One region of the Streptomyces sparsogenes subsp. cuspidosporus genome, then DNA from elsewhere that is predicted to be linked to it. Evidence: predicted binding sites of a transcription regulator. Region 1 holds the regulator's gene; the other holds the start of a gene.
What was found. The regulator HspR, encoded in region 1, represses chaperone genes until heat shock. The targets are predictions, from matches to a motif close to TTGAGNNNNNNNNNCTCAA.

Region 1 (14,558 bases):
AACCGGGCCCGCCGCGTACGTCATCGCGTAGCCCATGCCCGCGAATCCCTCTGCGGAGAAGGGCACGACCCGTACGGTGACGTTCGGGAGTTCGGATGTCTCCAGAATGAAGTCCAGCTGCTCACGGGACGCCTTACGGTCGCCGACCTTCATCAGCAGCGCGGCCTCGTGGATGATCGCCGTAAAGGCGGGTGGGTCTTCACGTTCAAGCACCTCACGGCGCCGCAGACGGAAGTCGATGACCGCCTCAAGGTGTTCCGAGGCGTGGGTGGGGCGTGCGTACGTGAACAGGGCCCGCATATACGGCTCCACTTGGAGCAGACCAGGGATGTGCACCACTTGCAGGCTCCGCATGTGGGTGGAGTGCCATTCCAGAGCGGCGAGATCCAGCGAGGTCGAGGCGAGGGTGCCGCGATACTCCTCCCACCAGCCGCGCACCCGCTCTGTCGCCATCGCGACCAGCGCGTTCACCAACGCGGCGTCCCCACAGTGGTACTGGTCGGCGAGCGCGCGCAGCCGTTCCTCGCTGACGCCGAGGCGACCGACCTCCATGTGACTCATCTGCATGGGGCTCACCCCCAAGCGCTTGGCGGCCTCGCGGGCGGTCAGACCGGCGCGCTCCCGCATCTTCCGCAGCTCAGCGCCCAGCCGCTCCTGACGGGCGGTCGGATTACTCCTCGGCGGCATGTGCCCACTCCCTGCTACTCAGCGGCTGCGGCGCCACCCTGCCATGAGCCGCCTCCTTTGGGCGAACTTGGCGTACTACGTTGCGCCGGTGCTATGTAGCACCCTACGTTGAGTATCGCACCGCTCACCAAGCGAAACATCCGGCCAGCCGGAAGCGCACCGCCATGCCCGCATGGCGGCAATGACACCGGCCCGCCCTCGCAACCCCACCGCGCCACAGGAGGCCCCCATGCCCCTCATCACCCCTGCCGTCGCGCCGTTCGAGTACTCGCTGCACATCCCCCACGACCCCCGCGCCGTCCGTGTCGCCCGGGCCTCCCTCCGTACCGCCCTCACCGCGCACGAGCTGCCCGAACTCGTCGACCGGGCCGAGCTGCTGGCCAGCGAGATGCTCACCAACGCGATCGTGCACACCGGAGGCGAGGCCTACCTGCGGCTGAAGTGGTACGCCGAGCGGCTGCGCATGACGGTGTGGGACACCAGCCCCACGCCGCCCGGCCTGCGGAAGGTCGGCGCGGACAGCGAGGGTGGGCGGGGGCTTCATCTGCTGGAGCTGCTCGCCGACAGCTGGAATCACTTCCCACTGAACGGCGAGCTGTGGGGCCCCGCGTCCAAGGTGGTGTGGTGCGAGATCAGCCGGACGCCTCGTCCTGGCTGGTAGCGACGGCCACGCGGCGGAACTCGACGGACTCGATGGTGACGCCGGGCGCGGTCCAGTCGAGGGCGGGCGGGGTGGCCGCGCGGGCCTGGTCCTCGGTCTCGAAGACGGTCATCGAGAGGCCACGACCGTCCACGGGCTCCAGCCAGTATCCGGTGAGAAAGCCGGGCGCCGAGCGGATCCTCGGCAGGACGTCCTCCATCAGCGCGGCGGCGGCAGCGGGTGCCTGGGCCGGGTCGATGGTCAGGGTCACAAGGGCTGCGTGCACGGGGTCCTCCCCACTGCGGATGATCCGGTCAGCAGTTAGGACGTCGCGAGGACCCGGAAATCATCGGTCGTCATCGGTCGTCACGGAGTCTTCGAGTAGCCCAGCGCCTCGGTGATCCGGCCGGCCCTCACCCGCATGACATTCACGCCGAGCACCGACGTCGTATGCCCCTCGCCGAACGTGGCCTCGCTGTCGGTGAAGGTGGCCCGCCACTGGATGACCCCACGCTCACCCGCGACGAAGACGTCGTACGGGGTGAAGTCGGTGTGGGGGTCGGCGGCGAGCGCGGCCCAGAATTTCAGGCACTCCTCACGGCCTTCGTAGCGCGTGCCGTCCGGGGCGGGCTGGACGGACACCATCACGCAGTCGTCGGCCACCAGGTCCGTCAGTCCGCTGGGGTCATGGCTGGTGAACGCCTCGTTGAAGCGACGGATCACCTCGGCGGTGTCGAGCTCTGACATGGATGCGGTCCCTTTCTCGTGGTGAGGGGACCGATCCTGCGGACACCGCGCCCAGCCGGCAGTTCCCCGCAGGGAATGCGGCCTCGCCGACTACGCCCCGATAAGGGCTTCGTAGTCGCGCAGCTTGATGTTCTCGGCGGTCTTGCGGGCGATCTTGGCGGCCATGTTCTTTCCCGGCAGGTACGGGATGAGCTTGTAGTAGCCGTTGAGGAACGTGGCGAGGGCGCGGGTGCGGGGGACCATGAGCTTGGCGACGCCGTCGCCCATCTTCTGGCAGCCCGTCGCGTACTCGCGCATCTCCTCCTCGTAGCGGGCGAAGGCCACACCGTGGTCGCCGTGCGCGGCGGCCAGTTCGCCGGCGAGGACGTACGCGCCGACCAGGGCGAGGCCGGAGCCCATGCCCGAGAGGGAGGAGGGGCAGTAGGCGGCGTCGCCGATGAGGGCGACCCGGCCGCGGGTCCAGCTGTCCATGTGGACCTGGCCGACCGAGTCGAAGTAGAAGTCCGGGGCGTGGCGCATGTCGTCCAGCAGCCGCTCGCTCTGCCAGCCGTTGCCGGTGAAGCACTCGGTGAGGGCGGCCTGTTGCCGGGCCACGTCGCGGCGGTCGAGGTCCTGCTTCGGTGAGGCGAAGTAGAAGACCGCCTTGGCCTCGGTGTTGTGGCGGGCGCTGTACATCGCGACCAGCCTGCCCGCGGTGCGGTAGGCGTGTCCGGTGTGGTCGAGGCCGAGGTGGTTGGCGGTGGTGAAGATCGCGCAGTGCACGCCGAGGTGCTTGACGAACCGCTCCTCGGGTCCGAAGGCCAGGCGGCGGGTGTTGGAGTGCAGCCCGTCGGCCCCGATCACCAGGTCGAACCGGCGCGGCGCGGAGCGTTCGAAGGTGACGGTCACGCCGTCGGGGTCCTCGGTGAGCGAGGTGATGGAGTCACCGAAGACGTATTCGGTGTGCTCCTTGGTGGCGTCGTAGAGGATGCGGGCCAGGTCGCCGCGGAGGACTTCGAGGTCCCCGGCGAACAGGTCGGCGGGCATGTCGGCCACCGGCTTCCCCGCGCTGTTGACGTACGACATGGAGCCCATGCCGGTGCGGGCCCGCTCCAGGTCGTCCAGGATGCCCATGCGGCGGAGGATCGACAGATGGGCTTCACCGCGGAAGTCGACGGCGTAGCCGCCCTCGCGCAGGGCCGGGGCGCGCTCCACGATGGTGGGGTTGAAGCCGTGGCGGTGGAGCCAGTACGCGAGCGCGGGGCCGGCGATGGAGGCGCCCGAGATCAGTACGTTGCGGTTGGTGAGTGCGTCACGGTTGGTTTGTGCGTCGTGGTTCGTCATGGCGGAGAGACTGCCGGGGAGGGCTCACCGCACGCTCACCGCCGGCTCACCGCCTCCAGGACCGACTCGACGACCGACGCCGGGAGGCCCATCAGATGGAGCCTGTCCGGGCCTCCCGCCGCCTCGGCCGCCTCCCGGTAGCGCTTCCGGGCCGCCGGCCCGGCGCCCCGCGCCTCGGCGACGCGGCCGAGGCCGGCGAGGGTGCGCACCCGGTTGCCGAGGCTCTTGACCCAGTGCGGGTCGATCCGCTCCAGGGCCTCCCCGTAGAGCCGTTCCGCCTCGTCCAGGTCTCCCTCCAGCGCGGCGATGTCCCCGAGCCCGCGCAGGGCCGCTCCCAGGCAGGTCGAGCTGCCGGCCCGGCGGGCCAGGTCGGCCGCGCTCGCGTAGTCGGCGCGGGCCGCCGCCCGGTCGTCGGGTTGGTCGCCCCGGTCGTCGAGGTGGCCGCCCCGGTCGTCGAGGTGGCCGTCCCGGCCGGACAGCAGGTCGCCCCGGTTGACCAGCAGGTCGGCGCTGTCCTCCAGGGCGCCGAGCTCCCCGGTGAGGGCGAGGGCCTCGTCGGTCAGCGCGATGGCCCGCGCGCAGTCGCCGCGCCCGCCCGCGAGGCCGGCCAGCACGTCCAGGGCCAGCGCGGTGCCCCAGCGGTCACCGAGCGCGCGGAACCCCTCGGCGGCCGTGGCCAGTGCGCGCTCGCCCGCCTCGGCGTCCCCCTCGCCGAGCGACCCGAACCCGGACACGTACCAGGCGACCGCCCGTGCCCACGGCTCCGGGCAGTCGCGTTGGGAGGACACGAGGGCGAACGCGCCGCGCGGGTCGGACTCGCTCGCGCTGCGCATCAGCCACAGGAGCAGGGCGGCCGGATACCGGCCCGCGCGGTCGCCCGGCCAGGCGGCCGCGAGCGCCTGCTCGGCCGCCGCGCGGTGCCGCCGCCAGACCGGTCGCCCGGGGGCGCTGCCGGACGCCGCGAGCAGTACGCAGACCGCGTACTCCTCGCCGATGCCGTCCGGGGCCGTGTCACTGGCCGTGTCACCGGCCGTGTCACCGGCCGTGTCACCGGCCGTCTCGCCGGCCGTGTCGCCGAGGGCGTCGAGCAGCGTGATCGCGTACGGGGCGACGGAGGCGGCGGCACCGCGGATCCACAGGTAGGTGGAGGCCGCGGCAAGCAGTTCCAGGGCCGTGGCGGGGTCCGGCGCCTCGATCGCCCAGCGCAGGGCCGCCAGGAGGTTGTCGTGCTCGGCGGCGAGGACCCGCAGCCACTCCAGTTGTCCGGCCCCGCGCAGATGGGGGTCGGCGGTCCGCGCCAGCTCCAGGAAGTACCGGGCGTGGGCGCCGCGCGCCGAGTCGCGTTCGCCCGCCTCGTCCAACCGCTCGGCGCCGTACGCCCGGATCGTCTCCAGCATCCGGTAACGCCCGCCGCCCGCGGGCTCGAGCAGCGACTTGTCGGCCAGCGACTCCAGCGTCTCGCCGTCCGTGCCGCACACCCGCAGCGCGGCCTCGGCGCTCGCGCCGCCGGCGAAGACCGTGAAACGGCGCGCGGCCCGCTGCTCGGACTCCGAGAGCAGATCCCAGCTCCAGGCGACCACCGAACGCAGCGTGCGATGGCGCCCGTCGGCCGTACGGCTGCCGCGGGCCGCGACCCCGAGCCGGTCGTCCAGCCGGCCCACGAGGTCGTCGAGGTCCAGCGTGCGCAGCCGCGCCGCCACCAGCTCGATGGCCAGCGGCAGATCGTCCAGGGCGGCGCAGACGCGCCGTACGAGCCCGGGATCGGCGGTGAAGCCGCGCCGCGCCGCGGCGGCCCGGTCGGTGAACAGCCGTGCCGCCGCCTCGTCGTCGAGCGGCCGCACCTGCCGGACGTGCTCGCCGATGATGCCGAGCGGCTCCCGGCTGGTCGCCAGGACGCGCAGCCGCGGGCAGGTCGCCAGCAGCCGCGCCGCCAGCGCGGCGGCCTCCTCGACGACGTGCTCGCAGTTGTCGAGGACGAGCAGGAGCATCCGGCCCGACAGCGCGGCGATCAGACGGTCGACCGGCGTGGTGGGGCCGCCTTGCGGCTGGAGCCCGTTCCCGCGCAGGCCGAGCGCGCCCAGCAGCGCCTGGGGCAGGTCCGCGCCGTCGCGCAGCGGAGCCAGCTCCACGAAGCACACCTCGTCCCGCGCGGCCCCCGCCCCCGCGACCTCCACCGACAGCCGGGTCTTGCCGACGCCGCCCGGCCCGATCAGCGTGACCAGCCGGGCCACCCGCAACAGCTCGGCGACCTCGGCCACTTCCTCGTCGCGGCCCACGAACGACGTCAGCTGCGCGGGCGGCGCGGCGGGCGAGGGCGACGGGTCGACGCTCAGCAGCTCCCGGTGCAGCGCGGCGAGTTCGGCTGAGGGGTCGGCGCCCAGCTCCTCGGCCAGGTGGCTCCTGGTCTCCTCGAACACCACCAGCGCCTCGGCCTGCCCGCCCTCCGCGAACAGCGCGCGCATCAGCAGCCCCGCCAGCCGCTCCCTGAGCGGATGGCGGCCGACCAGCTCACGCAGCTCCGGTACGGCAGCGCGGTGCTCACCGAGCCGCAGCTCGGCCTCGATCCGGTCCTCCAGCGCCCCGAGCCGCAGTTCCTCCAGCCGCACGGCGGCGGCCCGGGCCGTCTCGCTCCCGTCCAGCCCGTCCCACGCGGGCCCCCGCCACAGGCCCAGCGCCTCGCGCAGCAGCGCGACCGCCCGCCCGGGGTCGCCGTCGCCCAGCGCGGCCCGGCCCTCCCGGGCCAGCCGCTCGAACCGGCAGGCGTCCACGTCCTCGGGCGCCACCACGATCCGGTAGCCCGCCCCGGCCCGTTCGATCGCCGCCGCCGGGCCGAGGGCGGTGCGCAGCCGGGAGACCTGGGACTGCAGGGCGTGCGCCGACACCGCCCCGCCCGGGTCCAGCTCCTCGGCCAGCCGGTCGGCGGACACCACCTCCCCGGGACGGACCAGCAGCAGCGCCAGCAGCGCCCGCCGGGCCGGCCCGCCCAGCGGGACCTCCGCCCCGTCGTCGTACCACGCCCGGGTCTCGCCGAGGATTCCGAACCGCATGCCGGCGATTATCCACCGGCGAAGATCACGCGGGGGCGATCGGACCGAGATAGGTCCCACCTGAGACATCGATGGTCTGGCCGGTCACCCACCGGCCCCGCGGCCCCGCCAGGAATCCCACGACATCGGCGACGTCCTCCGGCTCGCCCAGCCGCCCCAGCGCCGTGATCGCCTCCAGCCCCGCGACCACCTCCGGCACGCAGGTGTATCCCGCGGTCATGTCGGTCCGCACCGCGCCCGGCGCGACCGTGTTCACCGTGATGCCGCGCCGGCCCAGCTCGTTGGCCAGCGACGGGGCCATCGACTCCAGCGCCGCCTTGCTGATGGTGTAGCCGATCTGCGTGGACACGGCAAACCGGCTGGCCGTCGAGCCCATGTTGACGATGCGGCCGCCGTCGTTCAGCAGCGGCAGCGCCCGCTGGATCACGAAGAACGGCGTGGCGACGTTGATCGCCAGCAGCCTGCCGAACTCCTCCTCGGTGACCCGGGCGATCGGATTGCCGGAGCTGATACCCGCGTTGTTGACCAGGATGTCAAGACCGCGTCCCGCCAGACCGGTGGCCAGCTGCTCGAACAGCCGGTCCACCGCGCCGTCCTCGCCGAACCGCGCCCGCACGGCGAACGCCCGGCCGCCGCCCTCTTCGATGCGCGCCACGGTCTCCTTGGCCGCGTCCTCGTTGCCCCCGTAGTGAACGGCGACCACAGCGCCCTCGGCCGCCAGCCGCAGCGCCACAGCCTGCCCGATACCCCGCGATCCACCCGTCACCAGCGCCGTCTTGCCGGTCAGCATGCCCATCACTGTGCTCCGCGTTTCCATGGCCGGTCCTTGGTGGACCGGGCGATGGCCCCACAGTGGCGGCGGTGGCTCACCGCGCGCTCACCGCCGGCTCACCGGCCGCGGAGCGCACCGCGCCGCCATGACGGTCCTGCGTGTGGTCAGGTCAATCGCGGACCCGTGATGGCCTCGGTGAGAGCGAACCCCTTCACCGGGCCCTCCGGGATCTGCACCTCGGTGCCGTAGGGGACGCGGATGGCGGCGGCGTACGTCTCCTCGCCCGGGGACGGCGAGGTCAGCACGGTCACCGCGCCGTGGTTGTCGTAGTCGTCGATCAGGACGTAGACGGGGATGCCGGCACGCGCGTAGGCGCGGCGCTTGCGGGCCCGGTCGCGCTGCTGGTTCTCGTGGCCGGGGGGGGGGACGACTTCGACGACGAGCTTCACGGCGGAGGCGGTGAAGCCGAGGCCGTCTTCGGTGAGGAACTCCTCGTCGTCTTCGGGCGCTACGAACAGGTCGGGGACCCACGCCTTGCGCTCGTGGATGACATTCCAGTCGTGGTGCACCGCATACTCACTGCTCTCCAGGTGCCTTTCCAAGGCCCGCCGCAGACGGTTGATGACACGAGCGTGGCTGGCACGTCCGGTGGGCGACACCTCGATGAACCCCTCGACAATCTCCGCGTGAAAGCCCTCGGGGAGTTCCAGGGACTTCCACGCCTGCCACAGGGCCTCGTCCAGTCCAAGCGAGGGCATGTCTTCGGGCATGGCCTCAGGCACCTCCATTGTCGTAGGCGCCTCGTGGGCGAGAGCGGTCATGGCGCAGCACCTCCTCCTCAAGTGTGGGCCAGGAGCGTCCGTGCGGCACGGACAACGCCCTCACGCCGGCAGAAAAGAAGCCCGGTGACCGAAGGATCGGTCACCGGGCCACCCGATGGGGTGGGACCGGGGGCTCCCCGCCCCGCTACTCCGAGCGCTTGGACTTCGGCCGCCACACCACCAGCGCGCTGGCCTGCCGGACCTGGTCGTAGGGGACCAGGTCGCGGCGGTAGGAGGCGTGGACCGCGGCCTCGCGCTGCTGCATCGCCGCGGCCGCGCCCTCGACCGCGGCCTGGAGTTCGGCGACGCGCTCCTGGAGGGCGGCGACCTGGTTCTCCAGTTCGATGATGCGCTTGATACCGGCGAGGTTGATGCCCTCGTCCTGGGAGAGCTGCTGCACCTGGCGGAGCAGCTGGATGTCGCGGGCCGAGTAGCGGCGCCCGCGGCCGGCCGTGCGGTCGGGGGAGACCAGGCCCAGCCGGTCGTACTGGCGCAGGGTCTGCGGGTGCAGCCCGGAGAGCTGGGCGGCGACCGAGATGACGTACACCGGCGACTCGTCCGTCAGCTCGTACGGATTGCGGCTCCTGGGCGCGCCCGTACCGCTCCTGCCTCCGACCCCTCGGCCATCCATGTCATGCTCCCTTCGCGGACTGGAACAGCTCCGCCCGCGGGTCCTCCCCCGCGGTCGCCTCCCGATACGACTCCAGCGCCTCGCGCGCCTTGTCGCTGAGGTCCTTGGGGACGGTGACCTCAACGGTGACCAGCAGGTCGCCGCGGGTGCCGTCCTTGCGCACCGCGCCCTTGCCGCGGGCGCGCATCGTGCGGCCGTTGGGCGTGCCGGCCGGCAGCTTGAGGGTGACCGGGGGGCCGCCGAGGGTGGGGACCTTGATCTCGCCGCCGAGGGCCGCCTCCGGGAGGGTGACGGGCACGGTGACGGTGAGGTTGTCGCCCTTGCGGCCGAAGACCGGGTGGGGGTCGACGTGGACCACCACGTACAGATCGCCGGCGGGGCCGCCGGTCTCGCCCGGGGCGCCCTTGCCGCGCAGCCGGATCCGCTGGCCGTCGCTGACGCCGGCGGGGATGCGGACCTGCATGGTGCGGGCGCTGCGGGCGCGGCCGCTGCCCTTGCAGGCCTCGCACGGGTTCTGCGCGATCAGGCCGCGGCCGCGGCAGTCCACGCACGGGTCGGTGAGCGAGAAGCCGCCCCCGCCGCCCCGGCTGACCTGGCCGGTGCCGACGCAGGTCGGGCACACGCGGGGCGTGCCGTTCTTGTCGCCGGTGCCCGAGCACGCCTTGCACGGGGCCTGACTGGACATCCGCAGCGGGACCGTGGCCCCCTCCACCGCCTCGGTGAAGCTCAGCGTCACCTCGGACTCGATGTCCTGGCCGCGGCGCGGCTGGGCCCGGGTGGAGGTGCCACGGTTGAAGAGGCCGCCGAAGACGTCCCCGAGGCCGCCGCCGAAGCCGCCGCCCGCGCCGCCGCCCTGGGCGCCGCCGAAGAGGTCGCCCAGGTCGAAGTTGAAGGTGCCGCCGGGGCCGCCCGCGCCCGGCCCCGGGCGGAATCCGCCGTTGCCGAACAGGGCGCGGGCCTCGTCGTACTCCTTGCGCCGCTTGGGGTCGCCGAGGACGTCGTTCGCCTCGGAGATCTCCTTGAAGCGCTCCTCGGCCTTGGCGTCGCCCTTGTTGGCGTCCGGGTGGAACTCGCGGGCGAGCTTCCGGTACGCCTTCTTGATCTCCGCCTCGGTGGCGTCCTTGGGGACGCCGAGGACTTTGTAATAGTCCTTCTCGACGAAGTCCTTGGTGCTCATCCCCGACGTCCCTCCTCTCCTGCCATCGCTGTCACATCAGCCACGTCAGCCCTCTTCCGGGCCACCGCTCTCCTCATCCGGCGTCTCGTCCCCCTTGGGCTGTGCGCCCGGCTGGGGCTCGGCGACGGCGACCCGCGCCGGGCGGATCGTTCGCTCGCCGATTCGATACCCCGGCTGCAGAATCTGCACGCACGTGGTTTCGGTGACGTCCGGCGCGTACGAGTGCATGAGCGCCTCGTGCACCAGCGGGTCGAAGGGCTCGCCCTCCTTGCCGAACTGCTGCAGGCCCATCTTCGCCGCGACCGTCTCCAGCGACTCGGCGACGGACTTGAAGCCGCCGACGAGCTCGCCGTGCTCACGGGCGCGGCCGATGTCGTCGAGCACGGGCAGCAGCTCGGACAGGAGGTTCGCCACGGCGATCTCCTTGACCGTGACCCGGTCCCGCTCGACCCGGCGCCGGTAGTTCTGGTACTCCGCCTGGAGCCGCTGGAGGTCGGCCGTCCGCTCGTTGAGGGCGGTACGGACCTGGTCCAGCTGGGCCTGGACGGCCACCTGCTCGAGGTCCCCTGCCGGGGCCTCCGGGCCCGCCTTGTCGGCGGACCCGGCGGCACCCTTGGCCGCATCCTCAGGGGTCTGTGCGGCCTCGGAGGGGACGTCGGGCTGCTCCTCGAAGCCCGGGGTCTCCTCCGTCACGCGGCACCACCCTGTCCCTTGTCAGCCTTCTCGTCGTCCACGATCTCGGCGTCCACGACGTCGTCGTCGGCCTTGGCCTGGCCGTCACCGGCCGCGCCCGCCGCACCCGCCGCGCCCGCGCCGTCCTGGGCGTTGGCGTACAGCGCCTGGCCCAGCTTCTGGCTGACGGCCGCGACCTTCTCGGTGGCGGTGCGGATCTCGGCGGTGTCGTCGCCCTTGAGCTTCTCCTTCAGCTCGCCGACCGCGGTCTCGACCTCGGTCTTGACGTCGCCGGGGACCTTGTCCTCGTTGTCCTTGAGGAACTTCTCGGTCTGGTAGACCAGCTGCTCGGCCTGGTTGCGGGTCTCGGCGGCCTCGCGGCGCTTGTGGTCCTCCTCCGCGTACTGCTCGGCCTCGCGCATCATGCGGTCGATGTCGTCCTTCGGCAGCGCGGAGCCGCCGGTGACGGTCATCTTCTGCTCCTTGCCGGTGCCGAGGTCCTTGGCGCCGACGTGCATGATCCCGTTGGCGTCGATGTCGAAGGTGACCTCGATCTGCGGCACGCCGCGCGGGGCCGGCGGCAGGCCGGTCAGCTCGAACATGCCGAGCTTCTTGTTGTACGCCGCGATCTCGCGCTCGCCCTGGTAGACCTGGATCTGCACGGACGGCTGGTTGTCCTCGGCCGTGGTGAAGATCTCGGAGCGCTTGGTCGGGATGGTCGTGTTGCGCTCGATCAGCTTGGTCATGATGCCGCCCTTGGTCTCGATGCCGAGGGACAGCGGGGTGACGTCGAGCAGCAGGACGTCCTTGACCTCGCCCTTGAGGACACCGGCCTGGAGCGAGGCGCCGATGGCGACGACCTCGTCCGGGTTGACGCCCTTGTTGGCCTCCTTGCCGCCGGTCAGCTCCTTGACCAGCTCGGCGACGGCCGGCATACGGGTCGAGCCACCGACCAGGACCACGTGGTCGATCTCGGACAGCGCGATGCCCGCGTCCTTGATCACGTTGTGGAAGGGGACCTTGCAGCGCTCGAGCAGGTCGCTGGTGAGCTGCTGGAACTGGGCGCGGGTGAGCTTCTCGTCCAGGTGCAGCGGGCCCTCGGCGGAGGCCGTGATGTAGGGCAGGTTGATGGTGGTCTCGGTCGAGCTGGAGAGCTCGATCTTCGCCTTCTCGGCGGCCTCGCGGAGACGCTGGAGCGCCATCTTGTCCTTGGACAGGTCCACGCCGTGGCCGTTGTTGAACTGCTTGACCAGGTAGTCGACGACGCGCTGGTCCCAGTCGTCGCCACCGAGGTGGTTGTCACCGTTGGTGGCCTTGACCTCCACCACGCCGTCGCCGATCTCCAGCAGCGAGACGTCGAAGGTGCCGCCGCCGAGGTCGAAGACCAGGATGGTCTGGTCGTCCTTCTCGAGCCCGTAGGCGAGGGCGGCGGCAGTAGGCTCGTTGACGATACGCAGGACGTTGAGGCCCGCGATCTCACCGGCCTCCTTGGTGGCCTGGCGCTCGGCGTCGTTGAAGTACGCCGGGACGGTGATGACCGCGTCCGTGACCTTCTCGCCCAGGTACGCCTCGGCGTCCCGCTTGAGCTTCTGCAGGATGAAGGCGCTGATCTGCTGCGGGTTGAAGTCCTTGTTGTCGAGGTTGATCTTCCAGTCGGTGCCCATGTGGCGCTTGACCGACCGGATGGTCCGGTCCACGTTGGTCACGGCCTGGCGCTTGGCGACCTCACCGACCAGGACCTCGCCGTTCTTGGCGAAGGCGACGACGGACGGCGTGGTCCTGGCGCCCTCGGCGTTGGTGATGACGGTGGGCTCACCGCCTTCGAGCACACTGACGACGGAGTTCGTCGTACCCAGGTCGATGCCGACCGCACGAGCCATTTCGCAATCCTCCAACTACACAGCATTGAGTGGAACAGGCTCAAGAGTGCCTGACGGATCCCCTCGTGTCAACAGACCTGAGTCCGGCGGGCTCAACTTTTATACGGCCCTTATGGACAGGACACGGACAAGGGGGGAGGGGTGAGGTGACGAGAGGGCCGGCGATCCGGCCAAGCGACACAGATCACCGGCCGGTCGGCTACATGGGCTGCCGCTTCCCCGGGTAATCTCGGTCAAGACCAGATAAGTTACTGCTTAGTAATCGCCTGTTTCGACTGCTTCGACTGCTAGTAATCCGTTCCGCCCAGTAATCCGCACTGCTCAGTAATCCGCTCTCGCAGGTTCGAGGAGCCCCCAATGCAACTCGCCGCGATCATCGTGTCGCTGGTCCTCACGGCGGTCGGCGTTGCCCTGCTCGGCCGCGCCATCGCGCAGTTCGTGCGCTTCTTCAAGCTCGGCGCACCCGTGCCGGCGGGCACCCGGACCGACAACCCCTATCAGCGCAGCGTGACGCTGGTGAGGGAGTTCCTGGCGCACACCCGGATGAACAAGTGGGGGATCATCGGGATCGCCCACTGGTTCGTCGCGATCGGCTTCCTGACCCTGCCGCCGACCATCATCAACGCCTACGGCCAGCTCTTCCAGGCCGACTGGACGCTGCCGATCCTCGGCGGCTTCCTCCCCTATGAGCTGTACATCGAGTTCATCGGGACGATGACCACCCTCGGCATCGCCACCCTGATCGTGATCCGGCTGCTCAACCTGCCCAGCCGGGCCGGCCGCAAGTCCCGCTTCGCCGGCTCCACGGCCTGGCAGGCGTACTTCGTCGAGTACGTCATCCTGATCATCGGCCTGGCGATCATGGCGCTGCGCGGCACGGAGGGCGCGCTGCACCACGTCGACTCGTACCAGCCGGAGTACTTCGCCTCGTACCCGCTGGTGCTGCTCTTCAAGAGCCTCAGCGTCGGCACCGTGCAGAACCTGACCTATCTGTTCGCGATGATCAAGCTCGGCACGACCATGGTCTGGATGATCACGGTCTCGGTGAACATCGACATGAGCATCGCCTGGCACCGCTTCCTCGCCTTCCCCAACATCTGGTTCAAGCGCGAGTCGAGCGGAGACGTCGCGCTGGGCGCGCTCCAGCCGATGACCTCGGGCGGCAAGCCGATCGACTTCGAGGACCCGGGCGAGGACGACCAGTTCGGCGTCTCCCAGATCGAGCACTTCTCCTGGAAGGGCCTGCTCGACTTCTCCACCTGCACCGAGTGCGGCCGCTGCCAGTCCCAGTGCCCGGCCTGGAACACCGGCAAGCCGCTGTCGCCCAAGCTGCTGATCATGTCGCTGCGCGACCACTCGCACGCCAAGGCCCCGTACCTGCTCGCCGGCGGCGGCAAGACGGCGGAGGGGGAGGAGAAGGCGAGCGCCGAGCAGCTCGCCGAGGTGCCGCAGGCCGCCCTCGCCGAGGCCGAGCGGCCGCTGATCGGCACTCTGGCCGAGAACGGCGTCATCGACCCGGACGTGCTGTGGTCCTGCACCACCTGCGGCGCCTGCGTCGAGCAGTGCCCCGTCGACATCGAGCACGTCGACCACATCGTCGACATGCGCCGCTACCAGGTGATGATCGAGTCGTCCTTCCCGAGCGAGGCCGGGACGATGCTGAAGAACCTGGAGAAGAAGGGCAACCCCTGGGGGCTCGCCAAGAAGCAGCGCCTGGCGTGGACCAAGGAAGTCGACTTCGAGGTCCCGGTCGTCGGCAAGGACATCGAGGACCTGTCCGAGGTCGACTACCTGTACTGGGTCGGCTGCGCGGGCGCCCTGGAGGACCGGGCCAAGAAGACCACCAAGGCCTTCGCGGAGCTGCTGCACATCGCGGGCGTCAAGTTCGCGATCATGGGCGGCGACGAGTCGTGCACCGGCGACTCCGCCCGCCGCCTCGGCAATGAGTTCCTCTTCCAGCAGCTCGGCCAGCAGAACGTCGAGATGCTCAACATGGCCTTCGGGGAGGACGCGGAGGAAGGCGTCGTCGTCGAGAAGTCCAAGAAGAAGATCGTCGCAACCTGCCCGCACTGCTTTAACACGATCGCCAATGAGTACCCGCAGCTCGGCGGCCACTACGAGGTGATCCACCACACCCAGCTGCTGCAGCACCTCGTCGACG
Region 2 (14,558 bases), on a different contig from region 1:
CTCTGGGCGGCGGGGCCGGAGAGGACGGTGGCGAGGGAGTCGGACAAGGCGTCCGCGAGCGAGGACTCCCCGCTCTCACCCGGGCCCGCGAGCAGCGCGGGGGCGCCGACGGCCAGCAGCCAGCCCGCGGTGACCGCGCAGGTGGCGATCCGGCAGCCGACGTACGAGGCGAGGGCGAGCGCGGCGAGCGTGAGCGCGAGCCCCGGCAACAGCCACGCCGGGGTGGCGGGCGCCCCGGCGGCCGCGGGCAGGAGCTGCCCGGCGAGGGTCAGCAGCGGCACGGACACGGCGAGCACCGACGCGGTACGGGTCAGCAGCAGCCGCAGCCCGCCGGACGGGGTGGACGCGGCCAGCTCGTGCATCGGGTCGGCGTGCCGCCCGTACGAGACGGCCACCCCGGCCGACGGCAGCACGGGCGCGAGCGCCAGCAGCAGCGGCCGCACGCCGGACATCCCGGCGGCCCGCGCGGCCCCGGCCGCGACCAGGCCCGTCACAAGCAGCGCGACCAGCCAAGGCCCCCGCACCGCGGGCCCCGCGGCCCACACCATCCACGCCCGGGGGTCCCGGAACGCCCCGCGGCGGCGTGCGCGGACACCGCCCGCGCCGCCGGGTTCCGGCCCGGCGTGCCGTGCCGCGACGGCTGTGCGGCCGTCGGCCGCCGGGGCCGGGGTTGGTCCGCTGTGCCGTGCCGCGGGCGTGTCGGCGTGCGCGGTCGGGGCCGGGGACAGGTCCCCGGCCAACTGGGGGGCAGGGGCTCGCCCGGCACGCCCGGCCGCCGCCGTGTCGGCGGGGGCTGCCGGGAGCCGGGGCACGGCCGGGGCGGGGCGGGGGGCCGAGGCCTCGGCCCCGGCGCCCGGGGCCTCCGCGGGTGCCGTCGCCTCCACCGGCGCGTCCGCCGTCGCGAAGGCGAGCAGTGCCGCGCGGACGTCCGCAAGGGCCGGGGCCGCCGCGCCCGCGCGTACGGCCGCGGAGACGCGGGCCGCGCAGGGCGCGCAGGCCTCGACGTGCTTCTCGACCGACCACGTGTCGGTCTCCGGCAGCGAGCCGTCGGCGTACGCGGCCGCCTGGGGCTGGGTCACGTGCCAGGCGGCGGCGGGCCCGCCGCGCCGGGTGGGTCGGGGGCGCTTCATGCGGTGCCTCCGAGGGCGTCCAGGAGGTGCGGGGGTGTGGCGCGCAGCTGGCTGAGCGCGGCGCGGAGTTCCCGGCGGGCCCGCTGGGCGCGGGTCTTGACCGTGCCTTCGGGGATGCCGAGGAACTGCGCGGCCTCGCGGGTGGTGAGCCCGTCGACGACCGTGGCGCGCAGGACGGCGCGCAGCTCGGGGGAGAGCCGGTCGAGGGCCGAGCCGACGTCGCCGTACTCCAGCGCGTCGAGCGCCCGCTCCTCCGCGGAGGGAGCGGTGGCGCGGGCCGGGTCCGGCTGGTGGCGGGCGTGGGCGGCCTGGGCCTCGGCGGTGCGGGCGGCGGCGCGCTGGGCGTCGACGAGGCGCCGGGCCGCGATGGTCCACAGCCAGCCGCCCGCCTCGCCGCCGCGGTGCGCGCCGGCCGTCCGCCAGGCCGTCACGAAGGTGTCCTGGAGGACCTCCCGTACCGTCTCGGGGTCCTGGCAGCGGCGCGTGAGGCGGGCGTGCAGCCAGCCGGCGTGCCGGTCGTAGAGCGCGGCGAGCGCCTGCGTGTCTCCCGTCGCGACGGCGCGCAGCAGCTCGCCATCGCTTCGGTCTGCCCCCATGGGGCGGAACAGTCTCACGCCCCTCTATCGCTTACCGAGGGGGTGTCGGTTCGCGTTCCCGCGAAATCCCCGCCGCCGGCTGATCGCTCAGAGCGAACACGGGCCCGGGAACATCCGCAGGCGCTCGTGCATTGAGCCTGTACAGCTCAACTTGCCTGCCGAAGGGGAGATCATGGCTTCGACGTCCACACCGCTCACCCTGCCCGTGCTGCCTCTCGATGACGAGGTGGTGCTGCCCGGCATGGTGGTGCCGCTGGACCTGTCCGACAGCGAGGTACGGGCCGCGGTGGAGGCCGCCCAGGCCGCCGCGCGATCAAGCGGGAGCGGCGGCGGGAAGCCGCGGGTGCTGCTGGTGCCGCGCATCGACGGGACGTACGCGGGCGTCGGCACGCTCGGCACCGTCGAGCAGGTGGGCCGGCTCTCCGACGGCGACCCGGGCGCGCTGATCCGCGGTGTGCGCCGGGTGCGCATAGGGGCCGGGACGACCGGCCCGGGGGCCGCTCTGTGGGTGGAGGGCACCCAGGTCGAGGAGATCGTCCCCGACCCGCTGCCCGGTGCCGTCGCCGAGCTGGTCAAGGAGTACAAGGCGCTGGCCACCAGCTGGCTGCGCAAGCGCGGCGCCTGGCAGGTCGTGGACCGGGTGCAGCAGATCGACGACGTCGGCCAGCTGGCCGACAACTCCGGCTACTCGCCCTTCCTGACCGTCAAGCAGCGCGTGGAGCTGCTGGAGACGGCCGACCCGGTGGCGCGGCTGAAGCTGGCCGTGGGCTGGCTCAGCGACCACCTCGCCGAGCAGGACGTCGCCGAGGCGATCGCCAAGGACGTCCAGGAGGGCGTGGACAAGCAGCAGCGCGAGTTCCTGCTGCGGCGGCAGCTCGAGGCGGTCCGCAAGGAGCTGGCCGAGCTCAACGGCGACCCGGAGGACGAGAGCGACGACTACCGGGCCCGGGTGGAGGCCGCCGACCTGCCGGAAAAGGTGCGCGAGGCCGCGCTCAAGGAGGTCGACAAGCTGGAGCGGGCCTCCGACCAGAGCCCCGAGGGCAGCTGGATCCGCACCTGGCTGGACACCGTCCTGGAGCTTCCCTGGAACGAGCACACCGAGGACGCGTACGACATCGCCGGTGCCAAGGCCGTCCTCGACGCGGACCACGCGGGCCTGGAGGACGTCAAGGAGCGGATCACCGAATACCTCGCGGTGCGCAAGCGCCGCGCCGACCGCGGCCTGGGCGTGATCGGCGGCCGCCGGGGCGGCGCGGTGCTGGCCCTGGTAGGGCCGCCGGGGGTCGGAAAGACCTCGCTCGGGGAATCGGTCGCCCGCGCGATGGGGCGGAAGTTCGTGCGCGTCGCGCTCGGCGGCGTCCGCGACGAGGCGGAGATCCGCGGCCACCGCCGTACGTACGTCGGCGCGCTGCCCGGCCGGATCGTCCGGGCGATCAAGGAGGCGGGCTCGATGAACCCGGTCGTCCTCCTCGACGAGATCGACAAGGTCGGCTCCGACTTCCGCGGCGACCCGGCCGCTGCCCTGCTCGAGGTCCTGGACCCGGCGCAGAACCACACCTTCCGCGACCACTACCTGGAGGTCGAGCTCGACCTGAGCGACGTGGTCTTCCTCGCCACGGCCAACGTCCTGGAGGCCATCCCCGAGGCGCTGCTGGACCGCATGGAGCTGGTGCGCCTGGACGGCTACACCGAGGACGAGAAGGTCACCATCGCCCGCGACCACCTGCTGCCCCGCCAGCTGGAGCGGGCCGGCCTGGAGCCGGGCGAGGTGGTCCTGGAGGAGGACGCGCTGCGCAAGCTGGCCGGGGAGTACACCCGGGAGGCGGGCGTGCGGACCCTGGAGCGGTCCATCGCCCGGCTGCTGCGCAAGGTCGCGGCCCAGCACGAGCTGGGCGAGCGGGAGCTGCCGTTCACGGTCGGCGTGGCCGAGCTGCGGCCGCTGATCGGCCGCCCGCACCACACCCCCGAGTCCGCCCAGGACCCGGCCGAGCGGCGCACCGCCGTGCCGGGCGTGGCGACCGGGCTCGCGGTCACCGGCGCGGGCGGGGACGTGCTGTTCGTCGAGGCGTCCCTCGCCGACCCGGAGACGGGCGGCGCGGGGCTGACCCTCACCGGGCAGCTGGGCGACGTCATGAAGGAGTCCGCCCAGATCGCGCTCTCCTTCCTGCGCTCGCACGGCGCGGAGCTGGAGCTGCCGGTCGGTGACCTGAAGGAGCGCGGCATCCACCTGCACGTCCCGGCGGGCGCGGTCCCGAAGGACGGCCCGAGCGCGGGCATCACCATGACCACGGCCCTGGCCTCGCTGCTCTCCGGCCGCCAGGTGCGCCCGGACGTGGCGATGACCGGCGAGGTCTCGCTGACCGGGCGGGTGCTGCCCATCGGCGGCGTCAAGCAGAAGCTGCTGGCGGCGCACCGGGCCGGGGTGACCACGGTGATCATCCCCAAGCGCAACGAGCCCGACCTCGACGACGTCCCCGCCGAGGTCCTGGAGAAGCTGGAGGTCCACCCGGTCTCGGACGTCCGCCGCGTCCTGGAACTGGCCCTCACCCCGGCGGCCGCCCCGGCCGCCCCGGAGGTCCCCCTGGCGGCGTGACGGACGCCATCGGGGCGATGGCCCGGGACTCCTGTTCGCACGGGAGTTCCGGGCCGTCCGTGTCCTGGGGGCCGTCGTATCGTTGTACCAACCGGTCGCGTGCATTCGAGCCGCGGCGGGGAGGAGCGGCACGGTGACCGTCATGGAGATTGACAGGATCGAGATGGCCGACAGCAGCGACGAGCTCACCTTGGACATGATGTTCGAGGCGCTCGAGAAGATGCCCGTCCCCGAGGGAATCAAGGTCGAGATTGTCGAGGGAAACATCTTCATGTCGCCGCAGCGGGACACCCACTGGGAGATCACCCTGGATATTGTCGAACAGTTGCGGACGCGGTATCCGCGAAAGCGGATCAAGTCGGACGTGCGGATCGACTACCCCGGTTGTCTCAACGGCTTCGCGACCGATGTAACGCTGGTCGCCGAGGACGCGGTCAAGGACTCCAAGGGCCATTGGCGCTATGAGGACGTGGAGTTCGTGGCCGAGGTGATCTCGAGGCGCACGAGCATGAATGATTACGGTCCCAAGAAGACTGCGTACGCCACCGCCGGAGTGCCCGTCTACCTGATCGCCGACCCGTACACCGGCCGGTGCCGGCTGTTCACCCAGCCCAAGGACGGCGAGTACCGGGCCGAGATGACCATCGATTTCGGCAGTGAGCTGGACCTGACCGACACCGTCGTCGGAATGACGCTCAAGACCGACGAATTCCCCCGGGACTGAGCGGCCCGAACGCCCGACGCCCCTCGCCGTACGGACAGCCGGATCCGTACGGCGGGGGGCGAAGCGCCTGGGTGGGGCAGGGGCGTCAGCCGTTGGCGAGGGCCTGGACCCGGTCCAGTGCGCCGTTGAACTTGTTGTGGTCGCCGACGGTCGCGCCCGAGGAGGTGTACTGCCAGATGGTGTGGAAGCCCCAGCCGGCCGGGAGTTCACCGACGGAGTCGCCGTAGCGCGGGATCCACAGCGGGTTGATGCTGCCGAAGGCGCTGGAGTTGCCCGTGCAGCTCTTCCACCAGCTCGTGGAGGTGTAGATCACCGCGTCGCGGCCGGTCAGTGACTTGTAGGTGTTGGTGAAGTCCTTGATCCAGCTCACCATCGAGCTGGCGCTCTTGCCGTAGCAGGTCGAACCGTAGGGGTTGTACTCCATGTCGAGCGCGCCGGGGAGCGTCTTGCCGTCCCGCGACCAGCCGCCGCCGTGGTTGACGAAGTACGTGGCCTGTGCGGCGCCGCTGGAGTTGTCCGGCAGGGCGAAGTGGTACGAGCCGCGGATCATGCCGACGTTGTACGACCCGGTGTACTGCTGCGAGAAGTACGGGTTGGTGTAGCTGGTGCCCTCCGTCGCCTTGACGTAGGCGAAGCGGACCCCGCTGTTCCAGAGCGTCGACCAGGCGACATTGCCCTGGTGGCTGCTGACGTCCACGCCCTCCGTCGTGGCGAGCAGCCCGGGCGGCTCGTCGCCGGTCGTGGAACCGCCTTCGTGCTTGAGTATCTGGGAGCCCGCCCAGTGGTCCTCCGGGTGGGGGACTTTCTTCCCGCTCTCGGCGGCCGAAGCCGTACCGGAGAGCGAGAAGCTCATGGTGAGGAGACCGGTGAGAATGCCGATGAGCGCGGTGAGGGCGCGCCGGGTCGTGCCAGGTCTGTGCTTGGGCATGGCTGCCTCCGAGGGCCTCGTGTGGGGAGAGGTGCACATGTCATTGGTATGGCCATGTCATGCATGACGCTACGGGCGTAGATACGCGGCGCGGAAGGGGGATGGGTTGCCGCCGTTGGTCTAATCCTGCGAAATACTGACGGAGCTGCGGCGACGAGCGCGCCTGGCAGAAACTTTCACGCCGTGAAAATCCGGAGAGGGCTCTGACGTGCACGACAACGGGGCATTGCCCCCCGAGGGGGGTGAGGGACGCACCATGGGCGGAATTGGTGTAGACCATGCATTCCTGGCTCTGGAGCGCGAATTGGCGGTTTTCCTGCGCCGAGCCCGCGCCTCTTCGGGCGAATTGGCCCGGGAAGTCCACCCGGACCTGGAATCCGCCGCGTACGGGCTGCTGATGCGGCTGGAAGACGCCGGCCGGCAGCGCGCCACTGATCTCGCGGCCTACTTCGGGGTCGGCAAGGCGACGATGAGCCGCCAGCTGCGCGCGCTGGAGGACCTGGGTCTGGTGGCGCGCACCCCCGACCCCGCCGACGGGCGGGCCTTCCTGGTTCAGTTGACGGAAGAAGGGCGGGCCCGGTTCCGTCGGGTGCGAGGCGCCCGGCGGGCGCGGTACGCGCGCCGCCTCGCGGCGTGGGAGCGCAGCGAGGTGGCCGAACTCGCCCGGCTGCTGCACCGGTTGAACTCGGTACAGCTCGCCGAGGAGCCCGGCCAGGGCACACGTCCGCCGCAGGAGTAGGGCTCTCATGTACGTCAGGATCGGCGAGCCGGGCCGATCCGGCGACGCGGGTGTGGCGACCGTGGTACGCGGCCCGGAACCCCGGCCGGACCCCGGTGGGTGTCCGGGCCGGACCCCCGGCGGGTGCCCGGGCTAGAACTCCGCGAAGACGACCGCCGCGTCGTCGTGGGTCTTGCCGCGCGGGAAGGCGGCCCGCTCCGGGTCGGCGTCCTCCGCAGCCCGGACCCGGTCGATCAGCTCCTGCGGGCCCTCCTTGCGCAGCAGTGCGAAGCACTCGGTCCAGTCGCCCTCACGGAACACCTCCACCCAGCGCGCCGCCCCGTCGCTGAGCGCGGCCACCGCCCGGATCCCCGCCCGGGGGAGGGTGCCGGTCACGGCCCGGCCGGAGACGGCGGGGTCGGCGGCGGCGGTGAAGAAGCCGCCCTCGACATTGCGCAGGGCGGCCAGCGGGCGCCTCCCCGCGGCGCGCAGCCGGTCGATCCGGTCGTCGAGCACGGGCGTCACCGTGCCGTCCGTCCGCTCGATCAGCAACGCCGAGTCGGAGAGCACCAGATGCTCGACCCGCTCCGCGTCCCAGCGCACCGCGACCACCGTCGCCTGGGGCGTTCTCGCGTGAGAAAGGTCACATGTGGTGCCGTGCGCGTCGGCGGTGCGCTCGATCGCCTGGGAGAGGCAGCCTGTCAGCGGCATGTCCCAGCGCGAACCGGACAGTTCGAGCAGCGCCCCGCCCAGGCGGGCGGTGAACCAGGGCACGCCGTGGGCGCATCCGTAGTCCTCCTCGGGGGGCGTCACCCCGTCGAGGAGCACCAGTGCGCCGCCCTGGCCTGACGCGGGCAGCGCTACTGACGCGTAGTCCTCGTTGGGAACTTGGTGATCACCGGGCGCGGTGGCGAGTTCGATGCGCATCCGGCCAGTCTGCCGGACCGGTCCCCGTCACCCCTGGCCGGTCAATTGCCGGATTCGCCGGAATTGACGGTTAGGGGAAGTGGTGAGGGAGTATCTTGCCAGGGGGTCGGGCGATTTCCAACCCGTGAAAGGTTGGAGAAGGGTATGGCCCGCGGCCGAAGTTTGGTGGTCAACTACGCAATGCGGTTCACTCGTTCGGGTGGCGGGGTGGGTGATGCATGCCCGTCCCAAAGCCGTCCTGAAAGGGTCGGGACCCCTGCCAGAGGTGGGGAAACACAATTGTTGAACCGTCGTCACCTCTGGAACCACAGCGGGTCGGGCGAGAAAAGATTGTGAGCACCGGTGCGGAAGAAGCGGCTTCGGGGCGGCAACCACGAGCAGGGCGGCGAGCCACGCGCGCAGCAGGCGGCGCCGCAGCGCAGCACCGCACGCGTCCGTAACCGGCTGGCCGTGTCCGTCGCCGTCGTCTCCCTCGCCGTCCTCGGCGCCGGAGCCCCGGCCGTGCTGGGCGCGCTGGACGACACCACCGACGCCCAGGAGCTCGTCGACCTCGCCAAGACCAACCGCGGCGCGGTGACCCTCGCCCACGCCCTCGCCGACGAGCGCGACGCCATGACCGAGTACGTCGCGGCCGGGCGCAACTCCGCCTCCGGTGCCGGAGTGTCCGAGAGCCAGCGGGCCCGGGTGGACCGCCAGGTCAAGGAGGTCGGCCCGGGCACCCCGGCCGAGGTGCGGCGGCTGCTGGACGCGCTGCCCAAGGTCCGGCAGCAGGCGCTGACCGGCCACGGCTCGGCGCTGGACGTGTACGAGAGCTACACCGAGACCATCCAGGCCCTCGGCGGCCTCGCCGACACCCTGGCCCGCAGGCTCCGGGCGGGCGCCGACGACGGCTCCGCCGCCGCCCTGGCCCCGCTCGGCCGCGCCACCGAAGAGGCCTCCGCCACCCGTGGACTGCTGCTCGGCGCGCTCGCCGCGGGCGGCGCCCAGCCCAAGCTGACCTCGGCCGCCCAGCGCACCAACGTCAGCGAGCAGTCCGCGCTCGCCGACTTCAACCAGCTCGCCCCCGGCTCCGTACGCGACCGCTTCGCCCGCACGGTCAACGGCACCGAGGTCACCACCGCCGAGCGCTACATCGCCCGCCTCACCGACCAGCCCCAGCTCTCCGACACCGACCTGTTCCTCGACGACGAGCGGGTCGAGTCCAGCCTCTCCGCCCGCATCGACCGGATGCGCGGCGTCGAGTCCTCCCTGGCCACCGCCGAGATCGCGCACCTGGAGCAGCTGCGCGACGACGAGGTCACCGACCTCGAGGTGGGCCTCGGCATCCTCGGGGCCTGCCTGCTGCTGGCCATCGGCGCCGGCGTCCAGGCCGCCCGCTCGATGACCCGGCCGCTGGCCGCGCTGCGGCTCGGCGCGCGGCGGGTGGCCGCCGACCCGCTGGCCGAGGAGCCGATCGCCTTCAAGGGACGGAACGACGAGTTCGCGGAGGCCGTACGGTCCGTCAACCAGGTGCACCAGGCCGCGGTGCGCGAGCACGAGCGCGCCGTGAAACTGGAGGCGGAACGGGTCCGCCTGGTCGAGGAGCGGCGGAAGCTGGCCGACGAGCGGTCCGAGCTCCGCCGCGAGCGGGACGAGGTCGCCACCCGCCTCGACGGTCTGCGGGCCCGCGTCCACGGCAGCTTCGTCAGCCTGGCGCTGCGCACCCTCGGCCTGATCGAGCGCCAGCTGACCATCATCGAGCAGATGGAGGAGCGGGAGCAGGACCCGGACCGCCTGCAGACCCTCTTCCAGCTCGACCACCTGGCCACCGGAATGCGCCGCTACGGCGAGAACCTGCTGGTCATCGCGGGCTCCGAGAACAAGGCCGCGCACCCGGGCCCGGTGCCGCTGCTGGATGTGCTGCGCGCCTCGATCAGCGAGGTCGAGCGGTACGACCGGGTGCAGATCCAGGCCCTGCCGCAGCACGCCCAGGTCGCCGGGTACGCCGCGGACAGCATCAGCCACCTGGTCGCCGAGCTGCTGGAGAACGCGACCACCTTCTCCCCGCCGGACACCATGGTGCAGATCTCCGGCTGGCTGCTGGAGAGCGGCGAGGTCATGCTCTCCGTCCAGGACGAGGGCATCGGTATGACGGCCGAGCGCTTCGCCGAGCTCAACAACCGGCTGGCCGACCCGGTGCCGGAGTACTGCCAGGGCCCGCAGCCCGAGGACCCGCTGGGGCTCGGTCTGTACGTGGTGACCCGGCTGGCCGCGCGCCACGGCGTCCGGGTGCAACTGCGCGAGCAGAAGCCGGGCGGGGTCGCGGCCGTGGTGGTCCTCCCGACGAAGATCCTGCCCGCCGGCCCGCCCGGCGCCGGGCTGCCGCCCGCCGCGCCCGCCGGCGCCTCGTACGGCGGCACCTCGGTCCCGTCCTTCCCCGGCTCGGAGGCCGAGGCCAACTCCAACGCGCTCCCGGCGCAGTCCCGCCCGGCCCTCGCCGGCGGATACCCCGCGCCCTCCGCCTCGGGGGCCTCCTCCGCGACCGCCTCCGGGTCCTCCGGGGCGTCGTCCGCGCCCGCCTCCGCGACCTCCGCCGCCGACCTGGAGTCGCCCCGTACGCTCTCGCACCGGCGCGGCGGGCGCATGGGCCTGCCGCGCCCGGGCGCGGAGGAAGGCTCCACCGGCCCGGCCCGTACGGCCGCGACCCCCGGGTCGTCCGCGCCCGGCATCGAGCAGGCCCACGAGCCGACCCCGCCGCGGGGCCACCCGGCCCCCACCGACGGCGGGACGCTGCCCATGCTTCCGCGGCGCACCCCGAAGCAGGCCTCCGACCCGCTGGTGGAGGCCGCCGAGCGGACCATCCAACTCTCCGGGCAGCGGGACGAGTCGGTCCCCGACCCGCGCCGGCCGGTCCGGCCGGCCGGCGGCGAGACGATCGGCGGCGAGACGATCGGCGGCCACGGCATGCGCCCGGTCGGCGCCGACGCCTGGGGCCCGGCCGGCGGCCCGGCACCGGCCGGCGGCCCGGCACCGGCCGGCGGCCCGGCACCGGCCGGCGGCCCCACACCGGCGGGCGGTCCCACACCGGCCGGCGGCTCGGCCCCGACCGGAGGCCTGGCACCCGCCGAGCCCGCCGACGACACGCGGTCGGTCACCGGTCCGTATTCGACCGAGCCCGCCGAACACACGCGGCCCGCGGCGGCGGGCGAGAGGCGCCTCGCCGAAAGGCGCCTCACCGACAAGGGACTTCCCAAGCGCACCCCGAAGAACGTGGCCCTGCCGGAGACCGACCCCCAGGAGCGCACGGGCGCGGTGAACGCCGAGGAACTGCGGCGCAGGCTCGGTGGTTTCCAGAAGGGCGCACGCGACGGGCGCCGCGACGCCGAGGCCGAGATCGCGAATCGCCGCGCGGCGGGGGAGCGGCAGCGGGGACAATCGGGGGCGCAGGACGAGGGTGGCACGGTTGAGGAGGCACGCAGGTGAAGGCGCCCACTAGTACCTATGGGTTGAGTTCCGAGGCCCGCAATCTGCATTGGCTGCTGTCGAACCTGGTCGAGGAGGTGCCCGGCGTCCGCTCGGTCGCCGTCGTCTCCTCCGACGGGCTGATGCTGCTGTCCTCGGACGCGCGGCACCACACCGCGGCGGCCGCCGACCCCACGAGCCAGGACGGCCCGAAGGGGTCGAGCGCGGACCTGGCCACCATCGTCTCCGGCCTCGGCAGCCTCACGCTGGGCGCGGCCAAGCTGATGGACGGCGGTACGGTCAAGCAGACGATGGTCGCGATGGACCAGGGCAGCCTGTTCGTCATGTCGATCAGCGACGGCTCGCTGCTGGGCGTGCACGCCACGCCGGACTGCGACATGACCGTGGTCGCCTACCACATGGCGCTGTTCGTCGGCCGGGCCGGGCATGTGCTCACCCCTGAACTCCGTACCGAGCTGCGCCGGTCCCTGGAGTCCGCACAGTGACGTCCGCGTCCCCCAAGGCCGCCCGCGTACGCCCGTATTCGCTCACCGGCGGCCGGACCCGCTCCGGCCATGTGCTGCTGGTCGAGACCTTCGTGGCCACGCTGGAGACCCCGGACGGGGCGGTCGAGCCCGCGCTGAGCGGGCCGGCCTCCCGGATGGTGCCGGAGATCCGCGCCATCATCGACCTCTGCCGTCGGATGCGTTCGGTCGCGGAGGTCTCCGCGCTGCTCAAGATTCCGCTCGGTGTGGTGCGCGTGCTGCTCAGCGACCTCGCGGACCAGGGAAAGATCCGCGTGTACGGCACCGGGCGCGGCCCCGGGCAGCCGGATCGCGCGTTGCTCGAAAGGGTGCTCAGTGGACTTCGCAGACTCTGAGACGATGACGGCGGCACCGGTGCGGGTGCCGGAGATACCGGGCGCCGACGAGGGGCTCCAGGGGTGGCAGGAGGACCGTTCGCGGGCGCCCATCGCCACCAAGATCGTCGTCGCGGGGGGTTTCGGCGTCGGCAAGACGACATTCGTCGGCTCGGTCTCGGAGATCACACCGCTGCAGACCGAGGCGCTGATGACCCGGGCCAGCGAGGCCGTGGACGACCTCGCCGCGACCCCGCAGAAGCTGACCACGACGGTCGCCATGGACTTCGGCCGGATCACGCTCGACTCCGACCTGGTCCTGTATCTGTTCGGCACGCCGGGCCAGCAGCGGTTCTGGTTCATGTGGGACGACCTGATGCGCGGCGCGATCGGCGCGGTGGTGATGGTCGACACCCGCCGCCTGGAGGACAGCTTCCCGGCGCTGGACTACTTCGAGAGCTGCGGGCTGCCGTACGTCATCGCGGTCAACCACTTCCAGGGCACCCCGCTGTACGAGCCGGAGGACGTGCGGGACGCGCTGTCCGTGCCGGCGAAGGTGCCCGTGGTGATCATGGACGCCCGCGACCGCATCTCGGTGGTCGACGCACTGCTCGCGCTGGTGAGGTTCGCCGTGGACGTCTCGCCCGAGTGAGTCGGGCCGGCCATGCGCAGGATGCTCATCGTCGGGGCCGGCCAGTCCGGCCTCCAGCTCGCCCTGGGGCTCCAGACCCACGGGTACGACGTCACCTTGATGTCCAACCGTACGGCCGACGAGATCCGCACCGGCCGGGTCATGTCCACCCAGTGCATGTTCCGCACCGCGCTGCAGCACGAGCGTGATCTGGAGATCAACTTCTGGGAGGAGCAGGCCCCGCGCATCCAGGGCCTCGGCGTTTCGGTCGCCGGCCCCGTCACCCCGCTGGGGCACCCGCGCCTGGTCGACTGGCTGGGCCGGCTGAACGGCTACGCCCAGTCCGTCGACCAGCGGCTGAAGATGGCCGGCTGGATGGAGGCCTTCGAGCGGCGCGGCGGCCGGCTGGTCGTCCACGGCGCGGCCGTCTCCGACCTGAACTTCCTCGCCGAGCGGTACGACCTGGTGCTGGTCGCCGCGGGCAAGGGCGAGCTGGGCTCCCTCTTCATGCGCGACGCGGCCCGCTCCCCGTACACCACCCCGCAGCGCGCCCTCGCCGTCGCCTACGTCCACGGCCTCGCCCCCCGGCTGGAACACCCCGACATCGAGGCGGTGCGCTGCAATCTGGTGCCCGGCGTGGGCGAGCTGTACATCATGCCCGCCCTCACCACCTCCGGGCGCGCCGACATCCTCTTCTGGGAGGCCATCCCGGGCGGCCCGGCCGATGTCTTCCAGGGCGTCACCGACCCCTCCGAACACCTCGCGCTGACCCTCGAGCTGATGGAGTGGTTCACGCCCTGGGAGTACGGGCGGGCCACCCGGGTCGAGCTGACGGACGCGGGCGGCACCCTGTCCGGGCGGTACACCCCGACCGTCCGCGACCCCGTCGGCCGGCTGCCGGGCGGCGGGCTGGTCCTCGGTGTCGCCGATGTGGTGGTCACCAACGACCCGCTCACCGGCCAGGGCTCCAACTCCGCCGCGAAGTGCGCCGCCTCGTACCTGGCGAGCATCGTCGAGCACGGCGACCGGCCCTTCGACGAGGCGTGGATGCGGCGGGCGTTCCAGCGCTTCTGGGCCATGGCGCGGCATGTGACGAAGTGGACCAACGCGATGCTGGCCCCGCCGCCCGAACACATCGTGCGGCTGCTCGGCGCGGCGGGCCAACTGCCCGCGGTCGCCCACCGCTTCGTCAACGGCTTCGACGACCCGGCCGACTTCGAGAACTACTTCTACGAACCGGACAAGACCGCGGCGTTTCTCGAGGAGGCGGAGGCCGGCGCCACCGGGAACCCCGAGGCCCCCGAGGCCCTGGGGACCGGCCCGGCCGATGACCCGGCTGACGACCCTGCCGAGGAGACGGCCGGCGAGGCCGCCGGGCAGGTGGGCTAGCCACGGAGCGAGTCAGCCCTTGGTCGGGCGCACGGCGCCGCGCAGCGGGTTGGACGCGAGCGGCGACAGCTTGACCCGGGTGCCCGGGCGCGGGGCCTGCACCACCATGCCGTTGCCCGCGTAGATCGCCACATGGCTCGCGCCCTTGAAGTAGACCACCAGGTCGCCGGGGCGCAGCCGGTTGAGCTTCACATGCGGAAGCCGGCGCCACTGCTCCTGGCTGGTGCGCGGAATGGGCCGCCCCGCGTGCGCCCACGCCTGGGAGGTCAGCCCCGAGCAGTCGAAGGAGCCCGGCCCCTCCGCACCCCAGACGTACGGCTTGCCGATCTGGTTCATCGCGTACCGCAGCGCCCGCTGCCCGGCCGCGGCGGAGGCGAGGGGGCGGCGGGGGGCACGGTGGGGGGCGGCCGTGGTCCGGGGGGTGGGCTCCTTGGGCCGCGGCGACACGTGCTCCGGTTCCTCGGGCCCGTCGGTGCCCGTGCCGGTGGCTTCCGGGTCGGGGGCGGAGGTGTCGCGCGCCTCGGGCGAGGGGCCCTCGCCATCGGTGCCGCGGTCCGAATCGGTGGCGGCATCGGGTCCGGCATGGGCGCGGGCCGCCGGAGGGTCGAGGGCTCCGGAGGCG

Region 2: a site for HspR is predicted at 1,858-1,876, ahead of lon (endopeptidase La). Genes of this name have one in related genera too.

The regions. Positions count from the first base shown of each region.
Region 1 covers NZ_BAAASD010000008.1:35,630-50,187, forward strand. Annotated here, with positions in the region: gene ABFY07_RS12555 (helix-turn-helix domain-containing protein) at 1-687, opposite strand, end outside; gene ABFY07_RS12560 (ATP-binding protein) at 917-1,348, shown strand; gene ABFY07_RS12565 (hypothetical protein) at 1,320-1,613, opposite strand; gene ABFY07_RS12570 (nuclear transport factor 2 family protein) at 1,694-2,074, opposite strand; gene ABFY07_RS12575 (FAD-dependent monooxygenase) at 2,165-3,397, opposite strand; gene ABFY07_RS12580 (ATP-binding protein) at 3,433-6,444, opposite strand; gene ABFY07_RS12585 (SDR family NAD(P)-dependent oxidoreductase) at 6,470-7,240, opposite strand; gene ABFY07_RS12590 (Uma2 family endonuclease) at 7,381-8,037, opposite strand; gene ABFY07_RS12595 (heat shock protein transcriptional repressor HspR) at 8,183-8,668, opposite strand; gene dnaJ (molecular chaperone DnaJ) at 8,670-9,845, opposite strand; gene grpE (nucleotide exchange factor GrpE) at 9,891-10,538, opposite strand; gene dnaK (molecular chaperone DnaK) at 10,535-12,397, opposite strand; gene ABFY07_RS12615 ((Fe-S)-binding protein) at 12,755-14,558, shown strand, end outside.
Region 2 covers NZ_BAAASD010000010.1:7,653-22,210, forward strand. Annotated here, with positions in the region: gene ABFY07_RS14635 (zf-HC2 domain-containing protein) at 1-1,130, opposite strand, end outside; gene ABFY07_RS14640 (RNA polymerase sigma factor) at 1,127-1,726, opposite strand; gene lon (endopeptidase La) at 1,899-4,319, shown strand; gene ABFY07_RS14650 (Uma2 family endonuclease) at 4,453-5,043, shown strand; gene ABFY07_RS14655 (lysozyme) at 5,129-5,971, opposite strand; gene ABFY07_RS14660 (MarR family winged helix-turn-helix transcriptional regulator) at 6,228-6,710, shown strand; gene ABFY07_RS14665 (hypothetical protein) at 6,843-7,616, opposite strand; gene ABFY07_RS14670 (nitrate- and nitrite sensing domain-containing protein) at 7,959-11,078, shown strand; gene ABFY07_RS14675 (roadblock/LC7 domain-containing protein) at 11,075-11,563, shown strand; gene ABFY07_RS14680 (DUF742 domain-containing protein) at 11,560-11,937, shown strand; gene ABFY07_RS14685 (GTP-binding protein) at 11,942-12,568, shown strand; gene ABFY07_RS14690 (styrene monooxygenase/indole monooxygenase family protein) at 12,581-13,936, shown strand; gene ABFY07_RS14695 (C40 family peptidase) at 13,949-14,558, opposite strand, start outside.